Linked DNA regions of Azospirillum sp. TSH100. The protein of the gene in region 1 interacts with the protein of each later gene in a pairwise test. Links are inferred from orthologs where the notes say so. Each region holds a gene or a part of one and is shown on either strand. Other genes may lie near its edges. The genes, in order: ptsN and E6C72_RS17280.

Evidence for each region.
Region 2: the proteins of ptsN (region 1) and E6C72_RS17280 interact in binary tests that used the Escherichia coli proteins (3 or more experiments, as listed by UniProt). The link is inferred for Azospirillum sp. TSH100 from one-to-one orthologs.

Annotation. Positions count from the first base shown.
Region 1 is NZ_CP039634.1:1,030,714-1,036,554, reverse strand. Bases 1-2,901 are described here. They hold ptsN (PTS IIA-like nitrogen regulatory protein PtsN), read right to left. Parts: upstream 1,730-2,901; coding sequence 1,271-1,729; downstream 1-1,270. Other genes in these bases: rpoN (RNA polymerase factor sigma-54), read right to left, coding at 2,507-2,901; hpf (ribosome hibernation-promoting factor, HPF/YfiA family), read right to left, coding at 1,764-2,354; E6C72_RS05005 (Uma2 family endonuclease), read right to left, coding at 580-1,122; ubiG (bifunctional 2-polyprenyl-6-hydroxyphenol methylase/3-demethylubiquinol 3-O-methyltransferase UbiG), read left to right, coding at 1-419. In the rest of the region: more of rpoN, read right to left, coding at 2,902-4,123; lptB (LPS export ABC transporter ATP-binding protein), read right to left, coding at 4,157-4,948; E6C72_RS04980 (LptA/OstA family protein), read right to left, coding at 4,945-5,820; LPS export ABC transporter periplasmic protein LptC, read right to left, coding at 5,817-5,841. UniProt on the Escherichia coli protein: Seems to have a role in regulating nitrogen assimilation.
Region 2 is NZ_CP039635.1:1,031,419-1,038,956, reverse strand. What follows is about bases 1,656-4,954. They hold E6C72_RS17280 (sensor histidine kinase KdpD), read left to right. Parts: upstream 1,656-1,967; coding sequence 1,968-4,754; downstream 4,755-4,954. Other genes in these bases: E6C72_RS17275 (response regulator), read left to right, coding at 4,699-4,954; kdpC (potassium-transporting ATPase subunit KdpC), read left to right, coding at 1,656-1,824. Outside these bases: potassium-transporting ATPase subunit KdpB, read left to right, coding at 1-1,229; more of kdpC, read left to right, coding at 1,243-1,655; more of E6C72_RS17275, read left to right, coding at 4,955-5,415; E6C72_RS17270 (thiamine pyrophosphate-requiring protein), read right to left, coding at 5,470-7,269; E6C72_RS17265 (hypothetical protein), read left to right, coding at 7,430-7,538. UniProt on the Escherichia coli protein: Member of the two-component regulatory system KdpD/KdpE involved in the regulation of the kdp operon. KdpD may function as a membrane-associated protein kinase that phosphorylates KdpE in response to environmental signals.

The DNA.
Region 1 (5,841 bases):
GCACGACGGTGGACTACCGCGCCACCACCGCCGAGGCCCTGGCGGCCAGCGGCGAAACATTCGACGTGGTTCTGGCGATGGAGGTGATCGAGCATGTCGCCGACGTGCCCCTGTTCGTGAAGTCGCTGTCGGAGCTGCTGGCGCCGGGCGGCGTGCTGTTCCTGGCGACGCTGAACCGCACGCCGAAATCCTTCGCGCTGGCCATCGTCGGGGCGGAATACATCCTGCGCTGGCTGCCTCGCGGCACCCACAACTGGCGCCAGTTCCTGCGCCCGTCCGAACTGAACGCCATCGTCCGCCCGTACGGGCTGGGCATGCGCGACCTGACCGGCATCACCTACAACCCGCTGAGCGACGAGTTCCGGCTGAACGCGCGCGATCTGGACGTGAACTACATGGGCTGGGCGGAGCGGGGGTGAGGGCACCATCCGCCCGAAGCTGACGAATCTTCATATCGACCGCTATTCCCGCGCAGGCGGGGATCCAGCCGTTTCAGCCGCTTGGGCCGTAAGCCTGCATCCCCGCCTTCGCGGGGATGACAGCCGAGGGAGGGGGGTATTTTTAAAGCGCCGGCTTCCCTCAGTCCTCGTACACAGCGTCGAGTGGAATGGTCAGGTCCAACGCAGCCAGCATGACCGGACCGTCGCGCACGACATCGACGGTCCAGCCAGCGCCATCGCGGCGGTAGATCTCGACCAGACGCTCGCTCTGCGAGACCAGCACGATCTCGCGCAGGGACGGGATCTTCTGATAGTTGGTCCGCTTCTCGCGGCGGTCGATGGCCTCAGTGCTGTCGGACAGCACCTCCACCACCAGGACCGGATCCTTGACGACATAGGGGTCGTCGTCAGCGGCGCAGGTCGCCACAATGTCGGGATAGTAGTAGGCGTTCGCCGCCTCCACCCTGACCTTCACATCGTTGGTGAACGCATCACACCCACGACGCAGCGCCGCCTGCCGGATCGCATACCCGAGGCGCGCCACGATCCGTGCATGGTTCAGGCTCGCCCCGACCATCGCGAAGATCTCGCCATCGACATACTCGTGGCGGACCTCGGCGCTGCGTTCGGCGGCGAGGTAAGCCTGCGGCGAAATCCAGGGCTTGCGCTGTGCGTTTCCCATGGCCGTGGTCCCCGTCGGTCATGTCGGCTCGGCCCAGTGTAGCAGGCCGCCCGGCCCCACACCAATTGGTGCATCCACTGCCAAAGAAAAAGGGCCGCGCACGGACGTGCGGCGGCCCTTTGGCTATCTGCCCCTCACCGGCGGCCCGTCAGTTGGACGGGCTCGGCTCGTGCTGGGTCAGGAGCGCGTACATCGCGTCGCCCGACTGGGCTCCGCGCAGCTTCTCGCACATGGACTGGTCCCGCAGAAGGCGCGAGACGCGGGCAAGGGCCTTCAGATGGTCGGCTCCCGCCTGTTCCGGGGCGAGAAGGAGGAAGATCAGGTCGACCGGCTGCTCATCGATCGCATCGAAATCGATGGGCCGCTCGACACGGGCGAAGACGCCATGGACGCGGTCCAGGCTGGACAGCTTGCCGTGCGGGATGGCGATGCCATGGCCCACGCCGGTCGTGCCCAGCCTTTCGCGCTCCAGAAGCACGTCGAAGATCGCCCGCTCGTGCTGACCGGTCAGCTCGGACGCTTTGCGCGCCATCTCCTGCAGGGCCTGCTTCTTGTTGCCGGCCTTCAGGTTCGGGAGGATGGCGTGCGGAGAAATGAGGTCGAGCATGACGCTTCTTGACCAGAGGGACGGGTCGGCGCCGTCAGGCGCCGGCCTTCTCCGCCGGATCGACCCAGCCGATGTTCCCGTCGGCGCGGCGGTAGACCATGTTCAGACGGCCATGCGCACCGTTGTGGAACATGAGAGCCGGAGCCTGCGCCAGTTCCAGGCGCATAACCGCCTCGCTGACCGACAGGGTGGCGATGCTCGTCTCCATCTCGGCGACGACCATCGGGTGGGCGGCGCCATCGGCCGCAGTCTCCGCCTCGTCGTGATGCTCGTCGGCCTCGGCCTCCAGCACGCGGTAGCTCGCCGGCACGGCGGCGCCGTTCTCGGCGGCGTGGTGGTCGCGCAGGCGGCGCTTGTAGCGGCGCAGGCGCTTGGCCAGCTTCTCGCAGGCGATGTCGAAGGCCGGGTAGGGTTCGGTGGCGTCGCCGGCGCTCTGCAGGACGATCCCGCGGCCCACATGGACCTGGATGTCGGCCTTGTAGAGGTGCGCGTCCTTGGTCAGGACGACGTTCGCCTCGATCGGCTTGTCGAAGTACTTGCCGACCACGGCGTTCAGGCTGTCGGCCACATGGGTGCGCAGAGCGTCACCCACATCGAGCTGCTTGCCTTTGACGGAGAGTTGCATGGTGGAACGTTTCCAATATTGGTCCGCTGGGGACGGTGTAGACACGACGTTTGAAGATGTCGGGTTCGCAGATGCTGATCCGCCGCTTGCGGGCCGGGACGATAGGCAAGGGTCACCGGACTGTCAATCGAGCCCTCCCCCATCCAACCCGCTTACATGCGTGACATCTTGGCACGGCGTCGCTGCACCGATGACGGTATTTTCATCGCTTCACGATACTTCGCGACCGTCCTTCGCGCAATGTCGATCCCTTCCGCACGGAGAATCTCCACCAGTTTGTCGTCGGACAGCACGTCGTCCGGCTTTTCCGCATCGATCATGGTTTTGATGCGGTGCCGAACCGCTTCCGCGGAATGAGAAGCCTGACCGTCCGCACCTTGGATGGCGGAGGTGAAGAAGTATTTCAGCTCGAAGACGCCGCGCGGGGTTGCCATGAACTTGTTGGTGGTGACGCGGCTGACGGTGCTCTCATGCATGCCGATCGCCTCGGCGATGTCGCGCAGGATCAGCGGCCGCAGGTGCGAAACACCATGGATGAAGAAGGCATCCTGCTGGCGGATGATCTCGCTCGCCACCTTCAAAATGGTGGTGGCGCGCTGGTGCAGCGACTTCACCAGCCAGTTGGCCGACTGGAAGCGTTCCGAGATGTATTCCTTGTCGGCCTTGTTGCGGGCGCTGTCGGAAATGCGGGCGAAATAGCGGTGGTTGACCAGCACGCGCGGCAGCGTGTCCGGGTTCAGGTCGATCAGCCAGCCGCCGCCGGGATTGGCGCGCATCAGGATGTCGGGGGTGACCAGCTGGGCCGGGGTGTGGTCGAAGGCCAGTGCCGGCTTCGGGTTCAGCTTGCGGATGTCGGCGACCATATCGGCGACGTCTTCGGCATCGACGCCGCAGACCTTCATGATGGCCGGCAGGTTGCGCGCGGCCAGAAGCTCCAGATTGTCGAGCAGCGTCGCCATCGCCGGATCGAGGCGATTCTTCTCGCGCAGCTGGATGGCGAGGCATTCCTTCAGCGATCGGGCGAAGATGCCGGGCGGATCGAAGCGTTGGCAGGCGGCCAGCACCCGCTCCACCCGCTCCACGCCGCAGCCCAGCTGCTCGGCCATCGCCTGGGCGTCGAAACCGATCAGCCAGCCGGCCTCGTCCAGCATGTCGATCAGGGCCAGCCCGATCAGCTGGTCGCCGTGGTCGGGCAGGTCGATCTTCAGCTGTTCGGTCAGGTGGTCGCGGAGGTTCTTCTCGCTGGTCAGCGTCGCTTCGAGGTTGCTGTCGTCATCCTCGAAACCGCTGCGGCCGCCGCGTTCGCCGTAGGAGCCGTAGACCTCGCTGCCACCATCCGCGCCGTCGGAGAAACGGTCGTCGCTGTAGACATTCTCGAAATCGGTGTCGAGCGGCGCTTCGGACGAGGAGGCCAGCGTGTCCGACGAGGTCATCTCCACCGTGTCGCGGGTGCGCCCGTCGCTGGGAGCCGGCCCCGGACCGTCGTCGCGACCATTCAGCCCGTCGACGCTGAGACCGTTCGCCTCCATCCCGCCGGGGCCGTCCAGCCCGCCCGGCGCCTCACCGCCGGCACCGTCGCCGACAGGATCGCTGCCGCCGTCGGCCGGGCCGCCGTCGCGTTCCAGCAGCGGGTTCTGCTCGATCTCGCGATCGACGAAGTCCGACAGTTCGATGTTCGACAGCTGCAGCAGCTTGATGGCCTGCTGCAACTGCGGCGTCATCACCAGGGTCTGGGCTTGTCGAAGGTCGAGACGTTGAGCAAGCGCCATGGCTGTGGAACCGGGACCAGTGGGAACGGAGGGCTACAGACTGAACCGGTCGCCGAGATAGACCCGGCGCACGCCCTCGTGCGCCACGATCTCGTCCGGCCGTCCCTCCATTAGTACCACACCATCGTGCAAAATGTATGCCCGATCGACGAGGTCGAGCGTTTCACGCACGTTGTGGTCGGTGATCAGCACGCCGATGCCGCGGTCGCGCAGATGGCCGACCAGCTCGCGGATGTCGTTCACCGCGATGGGATCGATGCCGGCCAGCGGCTCGTCCAGCAGGATGAAGTGCGGCTGGCCGGCGAGCGCGCGGGCGATCTCCACGCGCCGCCGCTCGCCGCCCGACAGCGCCAGGGCGGGGGAGCGGCGCAGATGCGTGACCGAGAATTCGGCCAACAGCTCGTCCAGCATCGCCTCGCGCGCGTCGCGGTCGCTCTCCACCACCTCCAGCACGGAGCGGATGTTGTTCTCCACCGTCATGCCGCGGAAGATCGAGGCCTCCTGCGGCAGATAGCCGATGCCGAGCCGGGCGCGGCGGTACATCGGCAGCGCGGTGATGTCCTGGCCGTCCAGCGTGATCGTGCCGGAGTCGGCGGCGATCAGCCCGGTGATCATGTAGAAGCAGGTGGTCTTGCCGGCGCCGTTGGGGCCGAGCAGGCCGACCGCCTCGCCGCGCTGGACGCTGATCGAGACGTCGCGCACCACCGGCCGCTTCTTGAACGACTTGCCGAGATGCTGGGCCACCAGCCCTTCGGTCGGGGCGGCGGTCGCGGCGATGTTTCCGGCGGGAGCGGCGCCGGGCCCGTTCGCGGTCAGCACGGTCACGGCTTCTTGCCCGCGGGGACGCCGGACCCGTTCTTCTCGCCCCCATTTTTTTCGCCGGGGATCAGCAGGCCGCTGACCCGGCCGCCGGCGTCGCGGCCGGCGATGACGCGGTTGATCTTGGTGTTCATATTCATCTCGGCGGCTTCGCCGTTCAGCTGGTTGTCACCGCGGGTGATCCGGACATTGCCGATCAGCACCGCGACATTGTCGGCAACCGAATAGACCAGCTTGTCGGACAGCGCCACGTCGGTGGGCGTGGTGACGATGATGTTGCCGGAGCCGTCGATCCGCTCCATCTGGGTGGTGCCGTCCGGCATCTTCTTCAGCCGGCCGATCAGCACGTCGGCGCGCAGCCGGTCGTTGCCGCGCACCGCAACCGCGTCGCCGCGCGCGACGGTCAGATCCTGCGCCTCGTAATATTCCAGGCTGTCACGGGCGGTCACCACGTCCTTGGTGGTGACCAGCTTCAGGTCCTTGCCGGTGACGACGGCCACCTGCTTGTCGACGTCATAGACGCCATGGTCGCCGAACACCTGCTGGGTCGGGCTGACGACGCGGACATTGCCGTCGGCGACCAGCTGGAACACCTCGTTCCCCTTGCCGGGGACTTCGCGGTAATAGGCGGTCAGCACGTCGGCAAAGACGGTCGAGTCGTTGCGCTTGGCCGACGCGTTGCCGCGCGCCACATAGGCGCGGACGTCCTGGTGCCATTCGATCGCCTGATCGGCGTTGATCTCCACCGGCTGCTTGCCGCCCATGCCGGGCAGGCCCTGGGCATGAGCGGCCCCCGGCACCAGTGACGCGAAAGAGAGAAACCCGCCGGCCAGGATGGCCGACAGGGCGGTAAGGAATGGCGACCGTTTGGACGTCACGGCTTCTTGCTCCCGGGGCGT
Region 2 (7,538 bases), on another replicon or contig:
CCGGCATGGATCGCCTCGTCCGTTTCAGCGTCATCGCCAAGTCCGGCCGCGCGGTGGAGGCGGCGGGCGACGTCGACGTGCTGCTGCTCGACAAGACCGGCACCATCACGCTGGGCAACCGGCAGGCGGCGGAGTTCATCCCGGTCGGCGGCGTCGCCGAGCGCGAGCTTGCCGAAACCGCCTTCCTCTCCTCGCTGGCCGACGACACGCCGGAAGGCAAGTCCATCGTCGCGCTGGCCCAGCAGCGCTTCGGCTTCGACCCGGCGGCGCTGGATCGCGGCGGGTTGACCTTCATCCCCTTCACCGCCCAGACACGGATGAGCGGGGTGGATGTCGCCGGACTGGGCATCGCCGGGGTGGGAACACGGATCCGCAAGGGTGCGCCCGACACGATCGTCTCGATGATCGGCGGCGCAGGCCGCGACCTGACGCTGGCGGTGGAGCGGGTCGCCAAGGCCGGCGGCACGCCGCTGGTGGTGGCGCGCGATGGCCGCGCGATGGGCGTCGTCTATCTGAAGGACATCGTCAAGCCCGCCATCCGCGAGCGCTTCCAGACCCTGCGCAGCATGGGCATCAAGACGGTGATGGTCACCGGCGACAACCCGCTGACCGCAGCCGCCATCGCCGCCGAGGCCGGGGTCGACGATTTCCTGGCCGAGGCGACGCCGGAAAGGAAGCTTGAGCTGATCCGCGCCTTTCAGGCGGAAGGGCGGCTGGTCGCCATGTGCGGCGACGGCTCCAACGACGCGCCGGCGCTGGCCCAGGCGGATGTCGGCGTCGCCATGAACACCGGCACCCAGGCGGCGCGCGAAGCCGGCAACATGGTCGATCTGGAGAGCGACCCGACCAAGCTGATCGAGATCGTCATGATCGGCAAGCAGCTGCTGATGAGCCGCGGCGCGCTGACCACCTTCTCGATCGCCAACGACGTGGCGAAATATTTCGCCATCATCCCGGCGCTGTTCATCGCCGCCTATCCGCAGCTGCAGGCGCTGAACGTCATGGGGCTTGCCAGCCCGCAGAGCGCCATCCTGTCGGCCATCATCTTCAACGCGCTGATCATCGTCGCGCTGATCCCGCTGGCGCTGAAGGGTGTGGCCTATCGCCCGGCCGACGCGGCCAGCCTGCTGCGGCGCAACCTGCTGATCTATGGCCTGGGCGGTCTGGCGGTGCCCTTCGTCGGCATCAAGCTGATCGACATCGCCGTCACCACGCTCGGCCTCGTGTGAGGAGTCTCATCGCATGACCAGGGAACTTCGCCCGGCCTTCGTCCTCATCGTCGTGATGACGGTGCTGACCGGCCTTCTCTACCCGCTGGCGATCACCGGCGCCGCGCGGGTGCTGTTTCCGGCGCAGGCCGCCGGCAGCCTGATCGAGCGCAACGGCACGGTCGTCGGCTCGTCCCTCATCGGGCAGTCCTTTGCCGGGGCGGCCTATTTCCACCCGCGCCCGTCGGCCGCCGGTCAGGGCTATGACGCCAGCGGCAGCGGCGCCAGCAACCTGGGCGCCACCAACAAGGCGTTGGTGGACGCGCTGGGCAAGACGGTGGCGCAGTTGCAGGCGGAGAATCCCGATGCGCAGGGTCCGGTTCCGGCCGACCTCGCCACCGCGTCGGCCAGCGGCCTCGACCCGCACATCTCGCCGGCCGGTGCCGCCTTCCAGGTGGAGCGCGTCGCCAAGGCCCGCAACGTCCCGGCGGACCAGGTCCGCGCCCTGGTGGCGGAGTTCACCGAAGGCCGGCAACTGGGGTTGTTCGGCGAGCCGCGGGTGAATGTGCTGCTGCTGAACCTGGCGCTGGACGAGAGGATGCCGTTGGGGCGGTGAGCGTGCCTTGACGCACCGAAGCTCTCCCTCTCCCGATCAGGGAGAGGGAGGCCTCCCATCCGTTGACGCCGCGCAGCGATGCCGCCACCCTGCTCCGCCCCTGAGAGGTTCACCATGACCACATCCAGCGCACCGGCACGCTGATGGCCGACCCGGACACCGACGACCGCCCGTCGCCCGACGCGCTGCTGGAGGAAGCCAACCGCGAGCGCCGCGGGCGGCTGAAGATCTTCCTCGGCGCCGCCCCCGGGGTCGGCAAGACCTATGCGATGCTGGAGGATGCCCGCGCCCGGATGCGCGACGGCACCGGGGTGGTCGTCGGCGTGGTCGAGACCCACGGGCGCCGCGACACCGAAGCGCTGCTGGACGGACTGGACATCCTGCCGCGGCGGCGGATCGACTATCGCGGGCGGGCATTCCAGGAAATGGACCTGGACGCCATCCTGGCCCGCAGGCCGAAGCTGGTGCTGGTCGACGAGTTGGCCCACACCAACATCCCCGGCAGCCGCCACGTCAAGCGCTGGCAGGATGTGGAGGAGATCCTCGATGCCGGCATCGATGTCTGTTCCACGCTGAACGTCCAGCATCTGGAAAGCCTGAACGACGTCGTCGAGCGCATCTCCGGCATCAAGGTGCGCGAGACGCTGCCGGACAGCGTGTTGCAGCGGGCCGACGAGATCGCGCTGATCGACCTGCCGCCGCGGGAGCTGATCCGCCGCCTGCAGGAGGGCAAGGTCTATGTGCCCGAACAGGCGAAACGCGCCGCCGACCATTTCTTTTCCGCCGGAACGCTGACCGCGCTGCGCGAGATGGCGCTGCGGCAGGCGGCGGAGCGGGTGGACGCGCAGATGCTGCGCTACATGCGCACCCACGCCATCGCCGGCCCCTGGCCGACGCGCGAGCGCATCCTGGTGTGCATCGGCGACGGACCGCAGGCCCTGCGGCTGGTGCGCACCGCCAAGCGCGCGGCGGAGCGGCGAGACGCCCCTTGGGTGGCTCTTTATGTCGAGACGCACCGCCACCATTCCCTGTCGGAGGAGGACAAGGACTGCATCGCCCAGGCGCTGCGGCTGGCCGAACAGCTGGGCGGCGAGACGGCGGTGGTCCAGGGCGAGCGGGCGGCGGCGGAAATCCTGGCCTTCGCCCGCGCCCGCAACGTCAGCCAGATCATCGTCGGCCGCGCCCATCCCCGGCGCCGGCTGCGCGTGCTGCACCAGTCGGTCACCACCGACCTGCTGGCCCGCGACGAGGATTTCGACGTGATGGTGGTGGCCGGCGAGGAGGAGCGGCCGGCGCGCAGCCTGGAGACGCGGGCGCCCTCCCCCGTGCTCGACTGGCCGGCCTACATCGTGGCGACGCTGACCGTCGCCGCGGCCACCGCGGTCGGGCTGCTGATCGATGTGTGGCTGCCGCTTCCCAACATCTCCGTCGCCTATCTGGTCGGCGTGCTGCTGGTGGCGATCCGCTACGGGCTGGCGCCGTCGATCTATGCGTCGGTGCTGAGCTTCCTCACCTTCAACTTCCTGTTCACCGAGCCGAAATACACCTTCGCCATCACCGACGTGCAGAACATCATGACGGTGTTCTTCTTCCTGGTGGCGGCGGTCATCACCTCCAACCTCGCCGCCCGCGTCCGCGCCCAGGTGGAGACGACGCGGCTGAGCGCCCGGCGCACAGCGAACCTCTACGACTTCAACCGCCGCGTCTCGGCGGCGGTCGGGCTGGACGACGTGCTGTGGGCTGTGGTGCACCATGTCGCCGCCACCATGAACGGCCGCTCGCTGGTGCTGCTGCCGCGCGACGGCCGACTGGAGGTCGCCGCCGGCTATCCGCCCGAGGATACGCTTGACGAGAAGTCGATGGCGGCGGCCCGCTGGTCCTGGGAGAACGGCAAGACCGCCGGCCGCGGCTCCACCACCCTGCCCGCCGCCGACTGGCTGTTCCTGCCGCTGCGCACCGGGCGCGGTCCGATCGGCGTGCTGGGCGTGCAGGCGATGCAGGGACAGGCCATGGCGGGGCAGCAATTGCTGTCGCCGGAGCAGGGCCGGCTTCTCGACACGCTGGCCGATCAGGCCGCGGTCGCCATCGAACGCACCGCCCTGGTCGCCGACATCGAGACGGCCCGCGTCGCCGCCGAGACCGAGCGGCTGCGCTCGGCACTGCTCTCCTCGCTGTCGCACGATCTGCGCACGCCGCTGGTCTCCATCCTCGGCGCCTCGTCCAGCCTGACCAGCTATGGCGAGACGCTGGCCCCGCCGGAACGGGCGGAGCTGGTGCAGACCATCCAGGAGGAAGCGGAACGGCTGAACCGCTTCGTGCAGAACCTGCTGGACATGACGCGGATCGGATCAGGCACGCTGAAGCCGCGCACCGATTGGGTCGAGCTTTCCGACGTGATCGCGGCGGCGCTGGAGCGGGCGAAGCGCATGCTGGGCGACCGTCCGCTGCGGCTGGAGCTGGAGCCGGGGCTGCCGCTGCTGCGGCTCGACCCGGTGCTGGTCGGACAGGTGTTCTTCAACCTGATCGACAACGCCTGCAAATACTCGCCCGAGGGCAGCCCGATCACCATCGCCGCCCGCTGCCGTGACGCGGAGGTGCGGGTCGAGCTGTGCGACCGCGGACCGGGGATTCCGGAGGCCGACCGCGAACGCATCTTCGACATGTTCTATCGCGTGGAGGCCGGCGACACGCAGAGCGCCGGGACCGGCCTTGGCCTCGCCATCTGCCGTGGTATCGTGGAGGCGCATGGCGGCAGCATCCGGGCGCTGCCCGGGCACGACGGGGCCACCAATCACGGTATGGGCACCTGCATCGTCCTCCAGCTGCCGGTCCCGGCCGGGCCGGAGATCGCCGACATCGAAGGAGACAGCGCGAGTGGCGAAGAGTCTGGCTGCGAAGAGTCCGGCGGCGAAAATCCTGGTCATCGATGACGAGCCGCAGATCCGCAAGTTCCTGCGCATCAGCCTGTCGGCCAACGGCTATGGGGTGGTGGAGGCGGAAAGCGGACGCGAGGGGGTCGAGGCCTGTGCCGGCCAGCGGCCCGATCTGGTGATCCTCGACCTCGGCCTGCCCGACCTCGACGGCCAGGAGGTGATCAGCGCGCTGCGCCAGACCTCGACGGTGCCGATCATCGTGCTGTCGGTGCGCGCCCAGGAATATGACAAGGTGGAGGCCCTGGACCGCGGCGCCGTCGATTACGTGGTGAAACCCTTCGGCGTCGGCGAGTTGATGGCCCGTGTGCGCGCCGTCCTGCGCCAACGTCCGGCCGACGCGGAGCCGGCCACCCTCATCACGGCCGGCCCGATCACCATCGACCTCGCCCGCCGGGTGGTGGAACGCGATGGCGACGAGCTCCATTTGTCGCGCAAGGAGTACGAGCTGCTGGCGATGCTGGCCCGCCATGCCGACCATGTGCTGACCCACACCGACCTGCTGCGCGAGGTCTGGGGGCCGGCCCATGTGCATGACACCGCCTATTTGCGGGTCTATGTGAAGCAGCTTCGCCAGAAGCTGGAGGCCGACCCCAACCTGCCGGCGCTGATCGTGACGGAACCGGGGGTGGGGTACCGGTTCAGGACGGGGGTGGAGTGAAGGAGAGTGATGGCGCCTCTCCTCCTCCAAAACTCCGCCAGGCCGCGACGATCGTCAGCGCTTCTTCCCTCCATGCGGCAGGTAGCTCTGGACGAGGTCCTTGGCGGTGTCCTTCAACATGTCCCAAGCCTCCGGATCGCCCTTGGCCAGCGTCGCCATCATCGCCGCGGCGTTCTTCAGCGTGATGTGCGGCGGCAACGGCGGGACGTTGGGATCGGTGTAGGCCTCGACAAGCACCGGGCCCCGGGTCGCCATCGCCTCGTCCCAGACACCGGCGAGGTCTTCAGGCTTGTCGACGAACAGGCCCTTGAAACCGAGCAGCTCGGCATAGCGGGCATAGGGGAAATCGGGAAGCTCCTGCGAGCCCTCGAATTTCGGATCACCGTTCTGGGCGCGCATCTCCCAGGTCACCTGATTGAGATCGCGGTTGTTCAGCACCAGCACGACGAAGCGCGGGTCGCTCCACCGCTTCCAGTATTTGGACAGCGTGATCAGCGCGTTCATGCCGTTCATCTGCATGGCGCCGTCGCCGACGATGGCCAGCACCGGGCGGTCCGGATGGGCGAATTTGGCGGCCAGGGCGTATGGCATGCCCGGCCCCATGGTGGCGAGGCCGCCGCACAGCGTCGCCTTCATGCCGCGGCGGATCTTGATGTCGCGGGCATACCAGTTGGTGCCCGACCCGGTGTCGCAGGCAATCACCACGTCATCCGGCAACCGTGGCGACAGTTCCCAGAAGACACGCTGCGGGTTCAGCGGCGTGGCATCGTTCATGGCGCGGGCTTCCAGCACCTGCCACCACTCGGCGACACCCGTCTCGATCCACTCGCGCCAGGACCGGTCCTGCTTGCGTTCGAGCAACGGGATCAGCTCGCGCAACGTGCCGGCGCTGTCGCCGACGAGGTTCACCTCCATCGGATAGCGGATGCTCAGCATCTTCGGGTCGATGTCGATCTGTACGCCGCGCGCCTGCCCCTCCTTGGGCAGGAACTCCGAATAGGGGAAGCCGGAGCCGATCATCAGCAGCGTGTCGCAGTTCACCATCATCTCGTAGCTCGGCCGGGTGCCGAGCAGGCCGATGGAGCCGGTGACGAAGGGCAGGTCGTCGGGCAGCGCCGCCTTGCCGAGCAGCGCCTTGGCGACGCCGGCCCCCAGGATGTCGGCGATCCCGATCACCTCGTCGGTGGCGTTCAGCGCGCCGGCGCCAACCAGGATCGCCACCTTGGAGCCGGCATTCAGCACATCGGCGGCGCGACGCAGGTCGGCCTCGGCCGGGCGCACGACGGGAGCTGAATAGCCGACGCCGGAATGGATGGTGCCGTGGGCCCGCGCCGGCGCCTCCACCGCGTCCATCTCCTGCAGGTCGTTGGGCATGATGATGCAGGTCACCGTCCGCTCGGCCTTGGCGACGCGCACCGCGCGGTCGACGATGTGCCGCACCTGCGCCGGGGTGGAGGCCATCTGCACATACTCGCCGGCCACATCCTTGAAGAGGGAGACGAGGTCGACCTCCTGCTGGTACTGCCCGCCGAGTGCCGTCAGCGCCTGCTGGCCGACGATGGCGAGCACGGGCTGGTGGTCGAGCTTCGCGTCATAGAGGCCGTTCAGCAGGTGGATGGCGCCGGGGCCGGAGGTGGCGAGGCAGACGCCCATCTCGCCGGTGTATTTGGCATGCGCGGTCGCCATGAAGGCCGCCAGCTCCTCGTGGCGGGGCTGGATGAACTCGAACCGGTCGCCGGCACGGGCGAGCGCGCCGACCAGCCCGTTGATGCCGTCGCCGGGATAGCCGAAGACCCGCTTCACGCCCCACTCGGAGAGCCGCTGCCAGAAAAAGTCGCTGACGTTCGGAGCCATTGTCGCCTCTCTTGTCTCTGCTCGGATGTCACCGCCGTTCCTGTTTCAACTGTGTGCCGCCCCATCGGTTCGCCGGAGGCCGCAGTTTTTTTTGCCCATCCTCCTGTCGGACCGATCCGGCCGGCAGGGCGTTATCGTTTGCAGCAACAGGGAGACCGCGATGGCCGAGGCCAACATCGATGACCGCTCAAGCCTCGAACGGGCCTATGACCGGTACGCCTTCGAACAGGATGCGGCGGCGAACGCGCGCAGCGACGCGACGACGGTTC